Regions from separate parts of the Streptomyces sp. CLCI03 genome, predicted to be linked through region 1. Evidence: riboswitches for the same ligand, from Rfam matches in the RefSeq annotation. Region 1 holds a riboswitch; each other region holds the start of a gene.
The links. Region 1 has a riboswitch for cyclic di-AMP ahead of ACWG52_RS07125 (M23 family metallopeptidase). Riboswitches for the same ligand answer to the same signal wherever they lie in the genome.
Positions count from the first base shown of each region.

Region 2: linked by a shared signal. The riboswitch ahead of ACWG52_RS10070 (M23 family metallopeptidase) and the one ahead of ACWG52_RS07125 (M23 family metallopeptidase) in region 1 are both predicted to bind cyclic di-AMP.
Region 3: linked by a shared signal. The riboswitch ahead of ACWG52_RS22480 (transglycosylase family protein) and the one ahead of ACWG52_RS07125 (M23 family metallopeptidase) in region 1 are both predicted to bind cyclic di-AMP.

Region 1 is NZ_CM132132.1:1,551,456-1,558,205, forward strand. Features, by position in the region: gene ACWG52_RS07115 (MBL fold metallo-hydrolase) at 247-1,488, opposite strand; gene ACWG52_RS07120 (SGNH/GDSL hydrolase family protein) at 1,587-2,372, opposite strand; gene ACWG52_RS07125 (M23 family metallopeptidase) at 2,536-3,510, opposite strand; cyclic di-AMP (ydaO/yuaA leader) riboswitch at 3,513-3,688, opposite strand; gene ACWG52_RS07130 (tyrosine-protein phosphatase) at 4,004-4,795, shown strand; gene ACWG52_RS07135 (aspartate aminotransferase family protein) at 4,843-6,255, opposite strand; gene hpnH (adenosyl-hopene transferase HpnH) at 6,252-6,750, opposite strand, start outside.
Region 2 is NZ_CM132132.1:2,213,682-2,220,431, reverse strand. Features, by position in the region: gene ACWG52_RS10080 (M16 family metallopeptidase) at 1-518, shown strand, start outside; gene ACWG52_RS10075 (M16 family metallopeptidase) at 539-1,906, shown strand; cyclic di-AMP (ydaO/yuaA leader) riboswitch at 2,124-2,282, shown strand; gene ACWG52_RS10070 (M23 family metallopeptidase) at 2,296-3,099, shown strand; gene ACWG52_RS10065 (GntR family transcriptional regulator) at 3,296-3,973, shown strand; gene ACWG52_RS10060 (HPr family phosphocarrier protein) at 4,288-4,569, opposite strand; gene ACWG52_RS10055 (bifunctional acetate--CoA ligase family protein/GNAT family N-acetyltransferase) at 4,754-6,750, shown strand, end outside.
Region 3 is NZ_CM132132.1:4,852,801-4,859,550, reverse strand. Features, by position in the region: gene eno (phosphopyruvate hydratase) at 1-930, opposite strand, end outside; gene ACWG52_RS22480 (transglycosylase family protein) at 1,223-1,945, opposite strand; cyclic di-AMP (ydaO/yuaA leader) riboswitch at 1,949-2,122, opposite strand; gene ACWG52_RS22475 (transglycosylase family protein) at 2,399-3,415, opposite strand; gene ACWG52_RS22470 (cytochrome P450 family protein) at 3,519-4,805, opposite strand; gene ACWG52_RS22465 (globin domain-containing protein) at 4,921-6,132, shown strand; gene ACWG52_RS22460 (nucleoside triphosphate pyrophosphohydrolase) at 6,214-6,750, opposite strand, start outside.

The sequences.
Region 1 (6,750 bases):
AGCGTTCCCGGGGCCCGGTGTTGATCACCGAATACCCACGCTAGACCCCATCGCAGCACCCCGGACGGCCAGTTGGCGAAGTTCGCGGGGGTGCTTCCCGCTCCCGGTGGAGCGCTCGCACAGCAGCCCGAATGCGCCGGTCAGGCCCTGGGGACCGCCCCGGCGCCGCCCCGCGTCGACCGGCCCGGACGAGCGCCGGCCGCCCCGACGGGTCGGGGCGGCCGTGACATCCGTCCGGAGCGCGCGCTACGAGCCGACGGATTCCTGCTTCTCCTGTCCGCCGGCCGCCGCGGATCCCACCCGCGCCGCCGTTCCCGCCACCGACCCGGCGGCCCGCGCGGGCACGGCCGAGGGTCCGTCGACCCGGCCGCCCGCCGGGGCCCCGGCGACGAAGGGTCGCCACCACGGCAGGCGCGGGGCGTCGGCGGCGTTCGGCTCGAAGGGCCGGCCCGGGATCGGCAGCGCGACGGCGGCCCCGGCCCCCTCGGCCGCGGTGAGCGTGCCCTCACCCGGCTCGTCCCACGGGTGCAGGGCCAGGTTGAAGGTGCCCCAGTGGATCGGCAGCATCGTGCCGCGGGGGGTGCCGCCCTGCAGGTCGAGGTGGGCGCGCATGCCTTCCTCGGGCGTCATGTGGATGTCGGGCCAGTACTCCGAGTAGGCGCCGATCTGGATCATGGTGGCGTCGAAGGGCCCGTGCGCGGCGCCGATCTCCTCGAATCCGGGGAAGTAGCCGGTGTCGCCGCTGTGGTAGATCCGGTGCTCGTCGCCCGCGACGACCCAGGACGCCCACAGGGTGTGCTGCTGGTTGCGCAGCCCGCGGCCGCAGAAGTGCCGGGCGGGAGTGGCCGTCAGCGAGAGACCGGCGACCTCGGTGCTCTCGTTCCAGTCCAGCTCGCGCAGCCGATCGGCCGGTACGCCCCAACGCTCCAGGTGCGCGCCGACGCCCAGCGGAACGGCGAAGACCGTGTCCGTACCGGCCAGGGCCTTGATCGTCGGCAGGTCGAGGTGGTCGTAGTGGTCGTGCGAGATGACCACGACGTCGACCCGGCCCAGCGAGGCCAGCGGGACCGGGACGGGGTGCAGCCGCTTGGGACCGGCGAAGGGGAAGGGGGAGCACCGCTCGCCCCACACCGGGTCGAACAGCACCCGGCGCCCGTCGATCTCCGCGAGCACGCTGGAGTGCCCCATCCAGGTGAGCCGCAGGCCGCTCGCGGGCGGCTTCGCCAGGTCCGCGAGGGTCGTCGGGTGGACCGGGATCGGCGCGGCGGGGCTGCGCCGTACCCGTTGCTCCCGGTGGAAGTAGATCTTGGCGAACTCCGCCATCGAACCCGAGGGCCTGTTCCGGGCCCCGACCGGGTTCTGGAAGACGCCGTCGGCGAAGTTCGGCGAGCGGCGGATCCGCTCCAGCCGGGCACCGGACGGGTCCGCACCGAAGGCTTCGGGCCGCAGGGCACGCAGCCGCGGACGCAAGGGACGGGAGCCGGTCAAAGCGCCTCCAGGGAGGATGGGGTCAGGACGGTCGTCGCTCTACGACCATCCCAACGCACACCGACCCCGAAGGATTCCACTTCCGGCTCCCGCGCCCGTCAGAGCGGCAGCAGGTCCGGCCGCTTCGCCTCCACGTGGTCCCCGGAGGACTCCCCGCGCAGCCGTCGTCCGATCCACGGCACGAGGTGCTCGCGCGCCCACTGGATGTTGTCCCGGGTCACGTCCACCGAGCCGCGCGGCCGCTCCGGGGGCCACGGCTGGTCGGGGTCGGCCGGTACGTCCAGCCCGAGCACCTGGGCGGCGCGCAGCGCGACCCGGGTGTGTCCCTCGGGCGAGAGGTGCAGCCGGTCCGTGTCCCAGGCCCGCCGGTCCTGTACGGATTTCAGCGACCAGAGGTCGAGCACCGGGCAGTCGTAGCGGTCGGCGATGGCGCGGACGTGCGCGCTGTACGTCGCCACCTTGCCGCGCAGGTGCTTGAGCACCGGTACGCCCCGGGTGTCGAAGCCCGTGGTGATCATGACGTGGCCGACGGCCCCGGTGAGGTCGGCCACGGCCGCCTCGAACCGCTCCGCCACGTCGTCCGGGTCGGTCCCGGGTCGGATGATGTCGTTGCCGCCCGCGCAGAAGGTCACCAGGTCCGGTGCGAGGGCCTTGGCCCTCGGGAGCTGGTCGGCCACGATCTGGTCGAGGAGCTTCCCCCGCACCGCCAGATTCGCATACCGGAAGTCGTGCTCTTCGCGCTGATCGGCCAGGAGCACGGCGAGCCGGTCCGCCCAGCCGAGAAATGAATCCCCGGGTCCCGGGTCCCCCACGCCCTCGGTGAAGCTGTCCCCGATCGCCGCGTACGAGCCGATGGTCTTGAGTTTCGTCGTCGTCGCTGCCACGAGAACCCATACTTCACTCCCGTAACCAACCTACGCCAACGTAATGAGGGGTTGACGGACCGTGATCTGTACCACGTGGGGGATAAGGAATAAGTACACGTGAGGCCGGAACCCCCCTCGGGTCCCGGCCTCACGCGTGTCGGTGGTCCTTCGGCGGGTGCCGTCAGAGGCTCGCGCCCTTGGCGCGGAGGTAGGCGATCGGGTCCATGTCCGAGCCGTAGGACGGGGTCGTACGGATCTCGAAGTGCAGGTGCGGGCCGGTCGAGTTGCCGGTGGAGCCGGAGAGGCCGATGGTCTGCCCGGCGGTGACGCTCTGGCCGGAGGAGACGGAGAGCTGGGAGAGGTGGGCGTACTGGGAGTACTTGCCGTCCGCGTGCCGGATGACGACCTCGTTGCCGTACGAGCCGCTCCAGCCGGCGGAGACCACGGTGCCCGCGCCGACGGCCTTGACGGTGGTGCCCATGGCCGCGATGAAGTCGACGCCGGTGTGGTGGCCGGAGGACCACATGGCGCCCGCGACCTTGTACTGGGTGGAGATGCCACCGCCGACCGGGGCCACGAAGCCGGCGGCCGACCGCGGCGCGGCGGGGGCCTGGGCCTCGGGCTCGGCGGCGGTCTCCGGTCGCGCCGGGGCGGCCTGCTCGGCGTGCCCCCGGACCGGCTTCGGCGCGGCCTGCGCGGCCGGCTTCGCGTCGGCCTCGGACGGGGCCTCGGGGGCCGGGGCCGCCTCGGCCTCGGACGGGGCGGGCTCGCCGGGACCGCCGAGGTGGAGCTTCAGGCCCGGGTGGATCAGCGACGGGTTGCCACCGACGGCCTCGCGGTTGTCGGCGTACAGCTGCTCCCAGCCGCCGGCCAGGTGGCGCTCGGCTGCGATCTTGGAGAGGTAGTCGCCCGGCACGACGGTGTAGACGCTCGGGGCGGCGTGTGCGGCGACGGCGGGCGCCGACGGGAGGGCGAGGGGGGCCTGCGGGGCCACCGCGGGGATCGCCGCGGGGGCGGCGGCCGGGGCGCCGGCCGCGTGGGCGCCGGCGGCACCGATCAGCGGCAGCGCGAGGGCCGCGCCACCGGTTCCGGCGACGGCGAAACCGCGGGAAAGGGAAAGGGACTTGGGACGGCGGTGCTTACCCTTTGCAGGCATGACGAATTCCTCTCCGGCGCCTGCGAGGTGAGCTGTCGGGTTCGGACTGGAGATGTCCGGCCGTACATGTACCAGCCATGAACGACTTCACCCCGAGCCGTCCCGGCGAAAAGATCTCCGGGCCGGCGGCTTACCTGGTTCCCCCGCTCCTGCCGCGCGAATAGGTCGGATGCGGTTTCCGGGAGGCGGCAGGATTTGGCGGTCCACCCGGATCGATCGCGAAGGTAATCCCTTGTGGCCGCAGGGAACAAGCCATGAATTCCCTGACGGAATACCAGGCATGAGGGACCGACGGAATTACGGTCACCCTCCGTCCATTCGACACCGCCAACAGCCGCCCCGACGGGGCCATTCGCCTTTAGCGATCAGGCACTCACGGTCACCGTATGATCTGGCTCACGGGGACGTGCCCGATCTCGCCTCCGGATATGGCAAGTTGGCGCCAAACAGTGTAATTCGGACACAGGACCCACGATGTGGCGGAGGAGTTGCTTTGACCCAGCAGATACAGGAGCCGGAGCTGTCCGGAGTGCGCAATTTCCGCGATGTGGGCGGATTGCCGACTTCTGACGGACGAACGGTCAGGACGGGACGACTGTTCCGAAGCGGACATCTCGCACATGCCACCGAAAGTGATGCAGAGTTCCTCGCCTCGCTCGGCCTCCACACCATCTTCGACTTCCGCAACGTCGCCGACCACGCGCTGGAGGGGCCGGACGTCGAGCTGCCCGGCGTCCGCAACGTCAACATCCCGCTCTCGGACCCGGCCGACGGACGGGAGTTCTGGCGGCTGGTCCGCGACGGCGACCTCGCTCAGCTGCGCGAGATCCTGGGCGACGGCAAGGCCGCGGCCCGGATGTCGAACTCGTACCGCGGGATCATCCGGCAGCGCACCGCCGAGCACAGTCGGGTCGTGCACGCCCTGGCCGAGGACAGCGTCCCCGCGCTCATGCACTGCGCGGCCGGCAAGGACCGGGCCGGCCTGTCGATCGCCGTCACCCTGCTCGCCCTGGGCGTCGAGCGCGAGGCGATCGTGACGGACTACCTGGAGTCGAACGCCCCGCACCGCCGCTATCGCGTGCGCCGCACCGACGAGTCGGCGGGCGAGCGCTCCCCCGAGGTGACGGAGCTGCTCGCGCCGCTCTTCGACGCCCGCGCCGAGTACCTGCTGGCCGCCTTCGACACCATCGACGAGGTCTGGGGCGGGGTGGACCGCTACCTGGCGGAGGGCCTCGGACTGACGCCCGAGACCCTCGACCGACTGCGCGACCGGCTCCTCGTCTGACGCGGGCGGGAACCGGCCGACCGGTTCCCCACCAGGTGGGCGGGCCGTCAGCGCGTGGCGACGGCCTGCTTCACCAGCGTCCTGCCGAAGTCCCAGATCAGCCCGGACCCGCCGTGCGCCTCGTCCATGACCTCGCGGAAGGCCCCGACGAACCGGTCCACGTCCCCCTCGTCCACGATCAGCGGCGGGATCAGCTTGATCACCTCCAGGTGGTCCCCGGAGACCTGGGTGAGGATCCGGTGCTTCTGCAGCAGGGGCACCACGACCATCTGTGCGAAGAGCCCCTTGCGGGCCGCCTGCAACATCGTCCACCGGCTGCGCAGACCCAGCGAGGACGGTCGGCCGAACTCGATGCCGATCATCAGCCCGCGCCCCCGCACCTCGTGCAGCAGCTCGTACTCGTCCACCAGAGCGGCGAGGCGCCCGCGCAGCAGGTCGCCCATGACCCGGGCGTTCGCCACGACCTCCTCGTCCTCCATGACGGACAGGACCGCGAGGCCCGCCGCCATGGCCTGGGCGTTGGAACCGAAGCTCGCGGAGTGCACGAGCACCCGGTCCATGGACGAGTAGACCTTCTTGAAGATCCAGTCCTTGCCCAGGGTCGCACCGACCGGGACGTACCCGCCCGAGAGCGCCTTCGCCACGCACACCAGGTCCGGTTCCACGCCCGGCTCGTGCTGGTACGCGTAGAAGTCGCCGGTGCGTCCGAGGCCGGTCTGCACCTCGTCCGCGATGAGCAGCGCCCCCCGCCGGTGCAGCATCTCCTGCGCGGCGAGCAGGAATCCGGGCGGGGCGGCCAGGACCCCCTTGCCCTGGATCGGCTCGACGACGAGGGCGGCGACGTCCCCGCGCTTCAGCTCCCGCTCCAGGGCGGCGAGGTCCCCGAGCGTGATCCTCGTGTCGGGGAGCAGCGGGGCGAAGCCGTCGCGGAACCCGCTCTCCCCGTTCACCGAGAGGGAGCCCGCGGTCAGCCCGTGGAAGGCGTGGTCGCAGTAGAGGATCCTGGGGCGCCCGGTGGCGTACCGGGCGAACTTCAGGGCCGTCTCCACCGCCTCGGTGCCGCTGTTGCCGAAGAAGACCCGGTCCAGGTGCGGGCTGTACGAGAGCAGTTTCTCGGCCAGCAGTCCCGGCAGCGGTTGGCAGTCGAAGCGGGTGAGGTCGGCGAGCTGGGCGTCCAGGACGTCGTGCAGGGCCCGGCGGACGACCGGATGGTGCCGGCCCAGGCCCATCACCCCGAACCCGGCCAGCATGTCCAGGTAGTCGTTGCCCTCGGCGTCCCAGAAGTGGGCGCCCTCGGCCCGCTCGTAGACCTTGTCGAAGCCGAGGGTGTGGAGCATGCGGGGCAGCTGGTGGTTGAGGTGCCGGGCGTGCAGCTCGTACCGTTCCGCCCCGCGCTCGGCCAGCAGGGCGCCGAGGTCGAAGCCTCGGCCGCCCCCTTCCTCCCGTGGCCGCCCGGTCATGCCGACGTGCCCCGGTTGCTCGCGATCGTCTCGCGGGCCGCACGCAGGGATTCCTTGAGGGAGCCCATGGTGGCGAGGACGGCGGTGGGCTCGTAGCCGCAGTGCGCCATGCAGTTCGCGCAGCGCGGGTCCTTTCCGCGGCCGTACTTGTCCCAGTCGGTGTCGTTGATGAGCTCGCGGTACGTCGGAACGTATCCGTCGCTCATCAGATAGCAGGGCCGCTGCCAGCCGAAGAGGGAGTAATTCGGAATGGCCCAGGCCGTGCAGGGGAAATCGGCCTTTCCTTCCAGGAAGTCCAGGAAGAGCGGGGAGTGGTTGAGCCGCCAGCGCCGCCGGTTGCCGCCCGCGAAGGCCTTCCTGAAGAGCTCTCGGGTCTGTTCGACGCCGAGGAAGTGCTCCTGGTCGGGTGCCTTCTCGTAGGCATAGGCGGGCGAGATCATCATTTCGTCGACCCGGAGGTCGTCATTGAGGTAGTTGAGGACCTCGATGATGGTC
Region 2 (6,750 bases), 660 kb from region 1:
ACGTGGCGCTGACCATCCTGGGCGGCGGCGAGTCCTCGCTGCTGCACAACCGGCTGGTGCGCCGCGACCAGACGGCCGTCGCGGCCGGCTTCGGCATGCTGCGCCTGGCCGGGGCGCCCTCCCTGGGCTGGCTGGACGTCAAGACCTCCAGCGGGGTCGAGATCCCCGCCATCGAGGCGGCCGTGGACGAGGAGCTCGCGCGGTTCGCCGCCGAGGGCCCGACGGCCGAGGAGATGGAGCGCGCCCAGGCGCAGCTGGAGCGCGAGTGGCTGGACCGGCTGAGCACGGTGGCCGGCCGCGCCGACGAACTGTGCCGCTTCGCGGTGCTGTTCGGCGACCCGCAGCTGGCGCTGACCGCCGTCCGGCGCGTCCTCGACGTCACCGCCGAGGAGGTGCAGGCCGTGGCCGCGGCCCGACTGCGCCCGGACAACCGCGCCGTGCTCGTCTACGAGCCGCTCGCGGCCGACGAGTCCGACCAGCACGACGACTCCGACGAGAACGAGGGGGCGGAGCAGTGAGCGACACGGCAGCCGTCACGATGACCTTCCACCCGCAACCTCAGGCCGGCGAGCCGCAGCCGTGGGCCTTCCCCGCCCCCGACCGCGGTCAGCTGTCCAACGGGCTGACCCTGCTGCGCTGCCACCGGCCGGGCCAGCAGGTCGTCGCGGTCGAGGTCAACCTCGCCGCCCCGCTGGACGCCGAGCCCGAGGGCCTGGACGGCGTGGCGACCATCATGGCGAGGGCGTTCTCCGAGGGCACCGACAAGCACTCCGCCGAGGAGTTCGCGGCCGAGCTGGAGCGCTGCGGCGCCACCCTCGACGCGCACGCCGACCACCCGGGCCTGCGGGTCTCGCTGGAGGTCCCGGCCTCCCGGCTGCCCAAGGCGCTCGGTCTGCTCGCCGAGGCGCTGCGCGCCCCGGCGTTCGCCGACGCCGAGGTCGACCGGCTGGTGCGCAACCGGCTCGACGAGATCCCGCACGAGCTGGCCAACCCGCAGCGCCGCGCCGCCAAGCAGCTCTCCAAGGAGCTCTTCCCGGCGTCCCTGCGCATGTCGCGGCCGCGTCAGGGCACCGAGGAGACGGTCGCCCGGATCGACTCCGCCGCCGTGCGCGCCTTCTACGAGGCCCACGTACGCCCCGCCACCGCCACCGCGGTGGTCGTCGGCGACCTGACCGGCATCGACCTGGACGCCGTACTCGCGGACACCCTGGGCGCCTGGACGGGCAACACCGCCGCCGCCCTCCCGGTGCCGCCGGTGACCGCCGACGACACCGGCCGCGTGGTCATCGTGGACCGGCCCGGCGCGGTCCAGACGCAGCTGCTCATCGGCCGGATCGGGGCGGACCGCCACGACCGGGTGTGGGCGGCCCAGGTGCTCGGCACGTACTGCCTGGGCGGCACCCTCACCTCGCGCCTGGACAAGGTGCTGCGCGAGGAGAAGGGGTACACCTACGGCGTGCGCGCCTTCGGTCAGGTGCTGCGCTCCACCGCGGACGGCAAGGGCGCCTCGATGCTCGCCATCAGCGGTTCGGTGGACACTCCGAACACCGGACCGGCGCTCGAGGACCTCTGGAAGGTCCTGCGCACCCTCGCCGAGGGCGGTCTGACCGACGCCGAACGCGATGTCGCCGTGCAGAACTTGGTGGGCGTGGCCCCGCTGAAGTTCGAGACGGCCGCCTCGGTCGCGGGCACCCTCGCCGACCAGGTCGAGCAGGAACTGCCGGACGACTACCAGTCGCATCTGTACGCCCAGCTCGCCGAGACGGGCACGGTGGAGGCCACCACGGCGGTCGTCAAGGCCTTCCCCGCGGACCGGCTGGTCACCGTCCTCGTGGGCGACGCCGCGCTGATCGAGGAGCCCGTACGGGCCCTCGGGATCGGCGAGGTCTCGGTCGTCTCCAACTGACGGTCGGGCGAAGGCCTTTTGAGGGCCGGCCGAGGGTTTCGGCAAGGGGTTCCGGTGACTTGGTCACCGGAACCCCTTTTGTCCGTTTAATGGCGAGGTTGCTTGTATGCGGTGTGGCGTACGCAACAAAAAGGCGCGTCTGTTTGGCGATTGACTGATGATCCGCCTAGCGTCAGCCGTGCTGTTCGTCAGTTGTGCCCGCCGCACCCGCGGCACCGGACAGCGATCGCCGAGTCCCCGTCAGGCGCGAGCCTGGGGAGCCGGGGACCCACATGCGTCCCTGGGGTGAATCGGACCCCCTCGCAAGAGGAGGCCCGTAGGAGACCTTCCTGCTCCGAACCCGTCAGCTAACCCGGTAGGCGAGAAGGAAGGAAAGGATCAAACCCTTCATGGCGTTTGGCAGTCGTCCCGCTGGTACCGGTAAGCACCGTGGCTCCAGCCGTCTGAGCAAGAAGACCGCCGGTTACGCCGGTATCGCCGCGATCGCCACCACGGGTGTCGTCGGCTCCCTCGCCGCCCCGGCCTTCGCCGCGGACAACCACAGCAGCACCATCGGCCAGGACAACGGCCTCGGTGCCGTCGTCGTCGCCGAGGACCTTGCGGGTGACATCACCGAGCAGGCCGATTCCCAGCACCGCGTCGCCGAGCAGGACGCCGCCAAGGCGCAGGCCGAGGCCGACGCGAAGCAGCGGGCCGCCGAGGCCAAGCGCATGGCCGAGGCCAAGGCGAAGGCCGAGCGCGAGGCCGCCGAGCGCGCCGCCCGCGAGGAGGAGCGCAAGCGCCTCAACACCTTCGTCTCCCCGCTGGACGACTCCTACGTCAGCACGCAGTACAAGGCGGGCGGCGGCATGTGGTCCTCCGGCAGCCACACGGGCATCGACTTCCACGCGGCCTCCGGCACCTCGGTCCACGCGGTGGGCCTGGGTACCGTCGTCGAGGCCGGCTGGGGTGGCGCCTACGGCAACAACGTCGTCATCAAGCACAACGACGGCACCTACACCCAGTACGGCCACATGACCTCGCTGAACGTCTCCGTCGGCGAGCAGGTCACCCCGGGTCAGCAGATCGGCCTGTCGGGCTCCACCGGCAACTCCAGCGGCCCGCACCTGCACTTCGAGGCCCGCACCGGCTCGCAGTACGGCTCGGACATCGACCCGATCGCGTACCTGCGCTCGCACGGCGTCAGCCTCTGACCTCGGCGCCCCACGCATCGCACCGCTTCACCGAAGACCCCGGCTCTCCGAGCCGGGGTCTTCGTGTGTTGCGCCTTTGTGCAAATGTTTCGTATTTCCGGCCGCTCTCGGAAATTATCGTGTGTTGCAATAGAGTCGCAGCACGCGCATGTGCGTGCAATGACGCTGGCAGTCGGAAATAGGCGGAGGTTCGGTCTTGCGTATTCCTGCGCACGCGGTATGCACAGCAATCCGCGACGACATCGTCTCCGGGGTGTTCGAGCCGGGCGGCCGGTTGACCGAGGAGGTGCTGGCCCGCCGGTACGGGGTCTCGCGCGTCCCGGTGCGCGAGGCCCTGCGGACCCTGGAGTCCGAGGGGTTCGTGACCACACGGCGCCACGCGGGGGCGTGCGTGGCCGAGCCGACCGAGCAGGAGGCGGCGGACCTGCTGGAGCTGCGGATGCTCCTGGAGCCGCTGGCCGCCGCGCGGGCCGCCCGACGGCGCACCGACGCGCACCTCAAGGTGCTGCGCGGACTGGTCAGGCTGGGGCAGGAGCGCGCCAGGCGGGGCCAGGGGGAGGATCTGCGGTCCCTGGGCGGCTGGTTCCACGAGACGCTCGCCCAGGCATCCGGCAGCCCCGGGCTGATCTCGCTGCTCACGCAGATGCGGCACAAGATCGCGTGGATGTACGTGGTGGAGGCTCCGGCACGGCCCGTGGAGTCCTGGGCGGAGCACGGGGCGGTCGTGGACGCGGTGGCGCGCGGCGACGCCGAGCGGGCGCGGGCGCTGACCGCCGTCCACGCGGATCGGGCGGCGGGGGCGCACCGACTGCGGCTCCGCCCGACGGTGAGCACTTCGCAACCTGCCGTAAACATGTCGAGCGGTCGGCATTAACAGGAGCCGTATACAAAGGATGGGATCGCGTGAATTCGCCGCGCGACGGCCGATCGATTTCGAATCGGGTCGAGGCGTCGTGCGTAATTCCCATGAGGAATGATTCGGCGTGCGCCGGATTCCGGCGAGGCCTTTTCTTCGCCGCGCGATATTTCTCGGCATACGCCGCTCTCGGGTCCGCCGCGAAGCCGGGTGATCGCGTCGGGCGGCGCCGCCCCGGGTTCTCGTCACGTGGTGGGTCCCGAGCGGAACGACGAAGCCGCGGCCCCCGGATCGGGAGCCGCGGCTTCGCGCGTGGGGTCGAACCCGAAGGGTCAGACGGTCTCGGGGAGCTCCTCGAGACCCTCGGCGACCAGCTTCGCGAGGCGGTCGAGCGCGGCGTCCGCACCCTCGGCCTCGGAGGCGAGGACGATCTCCTCGCCGCCCTGGGCGCCCAGGCCCAGGACCGCCAGCATGGAGGCGGCGTTGACGGGGTCGCCGCCGGACTTCGCGATGGTCACCGGGACGCCGGAAGCGGTCGTCGCACGGACGAAGATCGAGGCGGGACGAGCGTGCAGGCCCTCGGCCCAGCCGACGTTGACGCGGCGCTCTGCCATGGTGATGCCCTTCAGGTTCTTACGGTTGTCTAGACCAGTCTCTCACGACGCCCGGAATGCTCGGGCCTACCATCGGCCTGAATTTTCCGCCGTTCGACCTTCCCCAGCTTGCCCTGATATGTCCCGTCCTGCCTCATCCGCCGCGCGAGGGCTCCACGGCCTGATCCGGCCGTAAGGTAGGCCCATGACCATCGAGTCGGACCCCTCCTACCCGGCCCACTGGGAAGCCGATGTCGTCCTCCGTGACGGCGGCACGGCCCGGATCAGGCCCATCACCACCGAGGACGCGGGCCGGCTCGTCAGCTTCTACGAGCAGGTCTCGGACGAGTCGAAGTACTACCGCTTCTTCGCCCCCTACCCCCGGCTCTCCGACCGCGACGTCCACCGCTTCACGCACCACGACCACGTGGACCGGGTCGGCCTCGCCGCGACCATCGGCGGGGAGTTCATCGGCACGGTCCGCTACGACCGCATCGACGCCGCCGGCCGGCCCGCCTCCGCACCCGCCGACGAGGCCGAGGTCGCCTTCCTCGTCCAGGACGCCCACCAGGGCCGCGGGGTCGCCTCCACGCTCCTCGAACACATCGGCGCGGTGGCCCGGGAGCGCGGCATCCGACGCTTCGCCGCCGAGGTGCTGCCCGCCAACACCAAGATGATCAAAGTCTTCACGGACGCCGGCTACCAGCAGAAGCGCAGCTTCGAGGACGGCTCCGTCCGCCTCACCCTCGACCTCGAACCCACCGCCGAATCCCTCGCCGTGCAGCGCGCCCGCGAACAGCGCGCCGAGGCCCACTCGGTGCAGCGGCTGCTGGCCCCCGGTTCGGTGGCCGTCGTCGGCGTCAGCCGCTCCGGCGGGGGCGTGGGCGCGGCCGCCCTGCGCAACCTGCGCGACAGCGGCTTCCACGGCCACCTCTACGCGGTCAACGAGGCCGTCACCCGCGACCTCCTCGACGGCGTACGGGCCTACCGCACCATCGAGGCCATCGGCGCCCCGGTCGACCTGGCGGTCGTCGCGGTCCCGGCCGACCGGGTCCCGGACGCGGTGGCGGCCTGCGGCGAGCACGGGGTCCAGGGGCTCGTCGTCCTGTCCGCCGGATACGGGGAGAGCGGCCCGGCCGGACTCGCCCGCCAGCGCGAACTGGTGCGGCAGGTGCGCTCGTACGGGATGCGGCTGATCGGGCCGAACGCCTACGGGGTGATCAACACCGCGCCCGAGGTGGAACTCAACGCCTCCCTCACCCCCGCGCCGATGCCGACGCGCGGCCGGATCGGCCTGTTCACACAATCCGGGGCGATCGGCATCGCCCTGCTCTCCGCGCTGCTACGACGCGGCGAGGGCCTGTCCTCCTTCGTCTCCGCGGGCAACCGCGCCGACGTGTCCGGCAACGACATCCTCCAGTACTGGTACGACGACGAGGCGACCGACGTCGCCCTGCTCTACCTCGAAACCCTCGGCAACCCGCGGAAGTTCACCCGCCTCGCCCGCCGCACGGCGGCCGTCAAACCGGTGGTCGTCGCCAAGGGCGGCCGCCACAGCCCGGCCGGACACGTGGTCCCCGACACCCGGCTGCCGGACGCCACCGTCTCCGCCCTGCTGCGCCAGGCCGGCGTCATCCGCGTCGACACGGTCACCGAGCTGGTGGACGTCGGCCTCCTGCTGGCGGCGCAGCCGCTGCCCGCCGGACCCCGCATCGCGATCCTCGGCAACTCGGAATCCCTCGGGATCCTGACCTACGACGCCTGCCTCACCCAGGGCCTGCGCCCCCTGCCGCCGCTGGACCTGACGACGGCGGCGGCGCCGGCGGACTTCCGCACCGCCCTGACCGACGCGCTCCGCTCCGAGGACTGCGACGCGGTGGTGGTCACGGCCATCCCGTGGGTGAGCGAGGACGCACCGGAGGACGACCTGGCCGGCGCCCTGCGCGCGGCGGTGGCCGCCCACCCGGGCAAGCCGGTCGCGGTGGTGCACGTCGAGCTCGGCGAGCTCGCCCTGGCGCTGTCCGCCGTGCGCGGCGTCCCGCACACCACGTCGCCGCGGAGCTGGGGCCCCGTGCCGGACCAGGCACCCCAGGCCCCGCCCGGGGCGCCGGCCGCGGCCGGGGACAGCATCCCCAGCTACCCCGCCGCCGAACGCGCGGTCAAGGCCGTCGCCGAGGCCGTCCGGTACGGGCAGTGGCGCCG
Region 3 (6,750 bases), 3.3 Mb from region 1:
GTCACCGACGATCTGGACCTTCGCGCCGAGGCGGTCGGTGATGGTCTTCCAGCCGTCCCAGTCGTCCTCGAACAGCGGGTCCTCGATGGAGACGAGCGGGTACGCCTCGACGAGCTCGGCGTAGTAGTCGGTCATCTCGGCGGCCGAGCGGGACTTGCCCTCGAACTCGTACTGGCCGTCCTTGTAGAACTCGGACGCGGCGACGTCGAGCGCGAGCGCGATGTCCGTGCCCGGGGTGTAGCCGGCCTGCTTGATGGCCTCGATGATGAGGTCGAGCGCGGCGCGGTTCGACTCCAGGTTCGGGGCGAAGCCGCCCTCGTCGCCCAGGCCGGTGGAGAGGCCCTTGGTGTGCAGGACCTTCTTGAGGGTGTGGTAGACCTCGGCACCCCAACGCAGCGCCTCGGAGAAGGACTCCGCGCCGATGGGGGCGATCATGAACTCCTGGATGTCCACGTTGGAGTCGGCGTGCGACCCACCGTTGAGGATGTTCATCATCGGAACGGGCAGCAGGTGCGCGTTCGGACCGCCGAGGTAGCGGAAGAGCGGAAGGTCCGAGGCCTCGGACGCGGCGTGCGCGACGGCCAGGGACACGCCGAGGATGGCGTTGGCGCCGAGCGAGCCCTTGTTGTCGGTGGCGTCCAGGTCGAACATGGCCTGGTCGATCAGACGCTGCTCGGTGGCGTCGTAGCCGACGAGCTCCGGGCCGATCTGCTCGATGACGGCGAGGACGGCCTTCTCGACACCCTTGCCGAAGTAACGGTCGGGGTCACCGTCACGCAGCTCGATGGCCTCGAATGCACCGGTGGAGGCGCCGGACGGAACTGCAGCACGGCCGGTGCTGCCATCGTCGAGGCCCACCTCGACCTCGACCGTGGGGTTGCCTCGGGAGTCCAGGATTTCCCGGGCTACGACGACGTCGATGGACGGCACGAGCATCTCCTTCTGGGATGTGACGCTGAGTGTGCGGTGGCATGTCAGGCCGTGGGATGGCCTTGCCGCCTAGAGCCTAACCGGCTCCGGGCACTGGGCCGCCCGACCGCCCGGACCCTGGGACGAAAAAGGGACCGAATACCCCTCTTCCGGGACATAGAGTCGCTTGATCATCGGGTTTCGGGAGGCGGACGCGGCACCGCCCGGCGCGTGGGGCACGCGCCGGGCGGTGGACATCCTGCACGGGGTCAGCTGACGCCGCGTAGATGTTCGCGCGGCTTCACCGCGGTGTTCAGCTGAGCTTCAGCTTCTGGCCCGGGAAGATCAGGTCGGCGTCCGAGACGATGTCCTTGTTCAGCTCGAACAGCTTCTGCCAGCCGCCCTTGACGCCGTTGGCCTCGGCGATGGTGCCCAGGGTGTCGCCCGACTTGACCTCGTACGAGCCGTTGCCGGTCTTCGGCGCGACCGGGGCCTCGGCGCGCTCGGAGCGGGTGGTCGGAGCCGCGGGACGCTTGGTCTCCTGCTTCGGCGCGGCCTTGGTCTCGGTCTTCTTGGTCTCGGTCTTCTTGGTCTCGGCCTTGGGCTTCGACTGCGGCTTGGAGGCCGGGGTCTCGGCGCCGCCACCGGTGTAGGAGGAGTTCGACAGGCCCTTGCCGCAGGACGGCCAGGCACCCTTGCCCTGGGTCTTGAGGACCTTCTCGGCGACGGCTATCTGCTGTGCCTTGGTGGCCTGGTTGGCCTGCGGGGCGTAGGACTTGCCGCCGAAGCCGGACCACGTGGAGGGCGAGAACTGCAGGCCGCCGTAGTAGCCGTTGCCCGTGTTGATGGCCCAGTTGCCACCGGACTCGCACTGCGCGACCTTGTCCCACTCGGACGAGGTGGCGGCGCTGGCGGTGCCCGCGGCCATCAGGGGGGCGGCCACGGCCACACCGGCGACACCGGCGAGCGTGACGATCCGGACAGACCGCTCGATTGCAGTACCGCGACGGTGCTTGCCCTTGCCGGAAAGCAGCATGGAGTTTCTCCTCACCGACGCCTACGAGGTGAGCTGTCGGGTTCGGGCGAGTGAGTTGCCCGGCCGTGCGACCTAGCGCACGTCTTGACCCCAAGCCGGTGGCGTGACCGTCTTCTCGACGGCCGCTCCCGGCACCTACCTTGGTTCCCCCGCTCCTGCCTTCGGCGCTTGACGCGACGACTGTTCCCTCCGTCCGCCGGCAGGATTCGGCGATGCGGTCGAAGGAGCTCGCGGTGGCGAGCGATTCAGAAGGTAGACAGGTCTCTCCCCGATGTTCAACGAGCAACATCGGGGAGAAACGACCCCTACTTGCGTCCCTCACAGGGGTGTTTGCGCAGGTGAGGGCAGGGTTTGCGCAATGCCCCGGGTGAGACACGCCAGTTGACCGGAAGAGACACATGTCTCACTTACAGAAATCCGACATTCAACTCTTTCCGGATAACTGAACTGTCCTTATTGGGTGGTTAGATCCAGATTCTGGCCGGGCTTGATGAGGTCGGCGTCCTCGCCGATGACTTGCTCATTGGCCTGGTAGAGACCGTTCCAGCCCCCCTTTACGCCCTTGGCAACCGCGATGGTCGCCAGGCTGTCGCCCGCCTGGACCGTGTAGACGGGGTTCGACGAGACGTCAGGCAGGGCCGAAGGCCCGGTCTCCGGCGCACCGCGGTGCTTGCCGTTGCCCTCGACCGGAGTGGCACCGGTGGTCTGCGGGACCTCCGGGTTCGCAGGGGCCGTCGGGTCGACCGGGGGCAGCCCCGGCGTGACGGGCGCGGTGGTGGGCGGCGTGGTCGGGTCCGCCGGCCGCGTCGGGTCGACGGGGGTCGGCGTACCGGTCGGGTCGCCCGGCCGGACCGGAGCCGTCGGTTCGACCGGAGGCGTCGTCGGGACGTCCGGCGCGGGCATGACGGGCAGTCCGATGGACGGGGCGTCGGGAATCAGGAACGGGGTGCCGGACGGGGCCGGGGTCGGGGACCCGTAGTCCGTGGACGGCTTGCCACCACCGGCCGACGGAACGGCTTCGTCCGGACGGGACGGCGCGGGAGCGACCGAGCCCTGACCGCCGGGCAGACCGGGGTCCACCTGTGCGGCGGGGCTCTCCTTGACCAGGCCGGCCGAGGCCGCGCACAGCGGCCACGCCTGCGGCCCCGTGGAGCCGAGCACCCGCTCGGCCACCGCGATCTGCTGGGAGCGGCTCGCCAGGTCGGGGCGCTCGGCGAACTCGAGACCGCCGGCGCTCTGCCACTCCTCCTGGGTGAACTGGAGTCCGCCGTAGGCGCCGCTGCCGAAGTTGGCGCTCCAGGAGCCACCGCTCTCGCACTCGGCGACCTTGTCCCACGTGGACGTGTCGGCGGCGGTGGCGCTGGTGGCGGCCAGCAGTGGCATGGCCAACGCGGAGCCAGTGACACCGGCTGTGACGACCAGCGCGGGGACCTGGCGGGGGCGTCTGTGACGGCCGTTCCCGGAGAGCATGAAGGATCACCTTTCGCATAACAGCTAGGTAACGGCAGAACCTAGCGGCCTTCGAACGATTGTCACAAGTTCAAGTCGGATCTGACTTTTAATCAGTTTTCGCTCAAGTGTTTTGAGCCGCGAATCGAACGGGAAGAGTACGTAGCCCTCGCATGATCAACCCCCCGCGCCAGCGCAGGTCTTGAGGCGGAACAGCCAGTTCCAGATCAGGTAGACGCGTCAGCAAAGTCGCGAGCGCGGTCTGCCCTTCGAGCCGGGCGAGCGGAGCGCCGAGGCAGTAGTGGATGCCGTGACCGTACCCGAGGTGCTGGTTGTCGGTCCGGGAGAGGTCGAGCGTGTCCGGCTCCGCGAAGCGCTCCGGATCCCGATCGGCGGCCGCGAGGACCACCAGAACCGGATCACCCGCCTCGATCCGCATGCCGCCGAGGGTCAGCGCCTCGGTGGCGAACCGCCAGGTGGCGAGTTCCACCGGGCCGTCGTACCGCAGCAGTTCCTCGACCCCGGTGGCCAGTAGTTCGCTCTCCCCGGCGGCGAGGGAGAACTGGAGGCGCTCGCGCTGCTCGGGGTTCATGAAGAGGGAGTGGACCCCGTTGCCGATGAGGTTCACGGTGGTCTCGAAACCGGCGAAAAGCAGGATGAAGGCCATGGCGGTGGCCTCACCCTCCGTCAGATGGTCCCCGTGATCGCTCGCCCGGATCAGGTCGGAGATCAGATCGTCGCCCAGATCATCCCTTTTACGGTGAATGAGTTCACCGAGGTAGGTCCGCATCTGCTTGACCGACCGGGCCACTCCGCCGCGCGGACCACCACCGTGGCGGATCATCATGCCCGCCCAGTCGCGGAAGTCGTCCTGGTCCTCGCGCGGGACCCCGAGCATCTCGCAGATGGCGTAGATGGGGAGCGGGAAGGCGAACTCGTGAATGAGATCGGCCTCACCTTTCGCCGCGAAGGCGTCGATCAGGTGATCGGTGAGCGCCTGCACCCGGGGGGCGAACTCGGCGACCCTGCGGGGGGTGAACGCCTTCGACACCAGCCGCCGCAGCCGGGTGTGGTCCGGCGGGTCGATGTTGAGCAGGTGCGTCATCAGCTCGGCCTTGCGCTCCCCCGGGATCCCGGTCTTGCCCTTGGCGTGCGCCGGCTCCGCGTGGTGCGCCGGATTCTTGCTGAGCCGCTGGTCGGCGAGGGCCTGACGGGCATCGGCGTACCGGGTGACGAGCCAGGCCTCGACCCCGCTGGGCAGCTTGGTGCGGTGCACCGGGGAGTGCTCGCGCAACCAGGCGTAGGCCGGGTAGGGGTCGGTCGCGAACTCCCAGTCGAAGAGGGTGGGACCCTCGGCGGAAGGGGTGTCGGCGGGGGTCTCGGCGGGGGTTCCGGAGGTCTGCTCGTGCACCTGATGACCGTATCCCGGCACCGAACCCCCATCCGATATGGGTGGTTCGTCGCGGCTGTCCGTAGATCGTCCATCTCTTGACCTGAACTTCTCCGGCATTCCTACTTTCGGTTTTGTGGACGTCAGGATCTTGAAGAGCAGTTTCGCGGTGGTGGAGCGACGGGCCGAGCACGCCGTCAAGTTCTTCTACTCCCACCTCTTCTGGCACAACCCCTCGGTCCGCGCCCTCTTCCCGGACTCCCTCCACGACATGGAACGCCAGCGGGACCGGCTCTTCGCCGCGCTCACCCACGTGATCGCCCACCTCGACGACGAGACCCTCGGCCCCTACCTGCGCGACCTGGGACGCGACCACCGCAAGTTCCTGGTCCGCCCCGAGCACTACGCGGCCGTCGGCGCCAGCCTGCTCGCCGCGCTCGCGGAGACCTCCGGCTCGGCCTGGACCCCGTCCGTCGAGAAGGCCTGGGCCGAGGCCTACCAGGTGATGGCCGACGCGATGACGGCCGGCGCCGACTCCGGCGTGGACCCGCCGTGGTGGGACGCGGAGGTCGTACGCCACCTTCAGTACGGGACGGACATAGGCGTCCTGACGCTCCGGCCGCACGCCCCCTTCCCCTATCTCCCCGGCCAGTACACGAGCGTGAGCAGCCGGCGCCTCCCGACGACCTGGCGCACCTACTCCATCGGCAACGCCCCCCGCCCCGACGGCACCCTCGACCTGCACGTCAGCCGGGTCGACCAGGGCCGGCTGAGCACCACCCTGGTCCGCGAGACCCGGCCGGGCGACATGGTGCGGCTCGGCGCCGCCGGCGGGCAGCTGACCTTCCGCCGCGAGGACCGACCGGTCAGCCTGATCGCCGCCGGCACCGGCTGGGCGCCGATCCGGGCCCTGCTGGAGGACCTCGCGGAGCGCCCTCCCGATCAGGACGTACGGCTCTTCGTGGTCGCGCGGGACGGCGCGCACCTCTACGACCGCCCGCTCATCGACGCGTACGCCGCCCGCTGCGGCTGGCTCGCCGTCACCTACATCACGCCCGCCCCCGGGCAGCACCGCAACCAGGCCACCGACCGGCTCGCGACCGCGCTCGGCCACCGGGGCCTGTGGCCGGACCAGGACGTCTATCTGAGCGGTCCGCCGCAGTTCGTCGACGAGACCGCCCACCTGCTCCGCGAACTGGGCGCCCGCCCCGGCCGCCTCTTCCACGACGCGGTACCGGCCCACGGCCACGGCTACGGGGAGCGCCCCCTGGGCTTCGGCGAGTGGTTCCTGGACCGCCCGGCGCCCCACTGGCTCGACCCCTCGGCCCGCGCGCCGAGGGAGTACTAGGGCCTGTCTTTTGGATCAGGCCGGCCGCGGGCCCGGCATGATCCGAAAGACAGGCCCTGGCCCGAACGGAGGGGTCGCTCGCTACTCGCCCGGCTCCGTGAGGCCCTCGGCCGCCCGGATCGCGTCCCGGTAGGCGCGGGCCGCCGCGCGCAGCGCGGTCTCGGGGTCGATCCCCGCCGCCTCGGCGCGCGCCGCCAGCTCCAGCAGTTCGTACCCGATGCCCTCGCCGCGGGGCAGTTCCACGGCCACGCCGCCCGTACGGGCCCGGCCCGCGAGCTTGGCCGCGAGCGCCAGACCGGGCTGGCCCACCGGGATCCCGTCGGTGACCGACGCGCGCCGCTTCTCCACCGCCTTGGTGCGCTGCCAGTGCGCGCTGACGTCCTCCGGGGTCTCGGCCTTCGCGTCGCCGAAGACGTGCGGGTGCCGGTGGATCAGCTTCGTGACGAGCGCCCCGGCTACGTCGTCGATGGAGAAGGCCTCGTTCGCGCCCTCGTCGTCCTCGTCGTCCCCGCCGTCTCCGCCGGCCTCCTCGGCGATCCGGGCGTGGAAGACCACCTGGAGCAGTACGTCTCCGAGCTCCTCGCGCAGCTCTTCGCGGTCCCCGTCCTCGATGGCCTC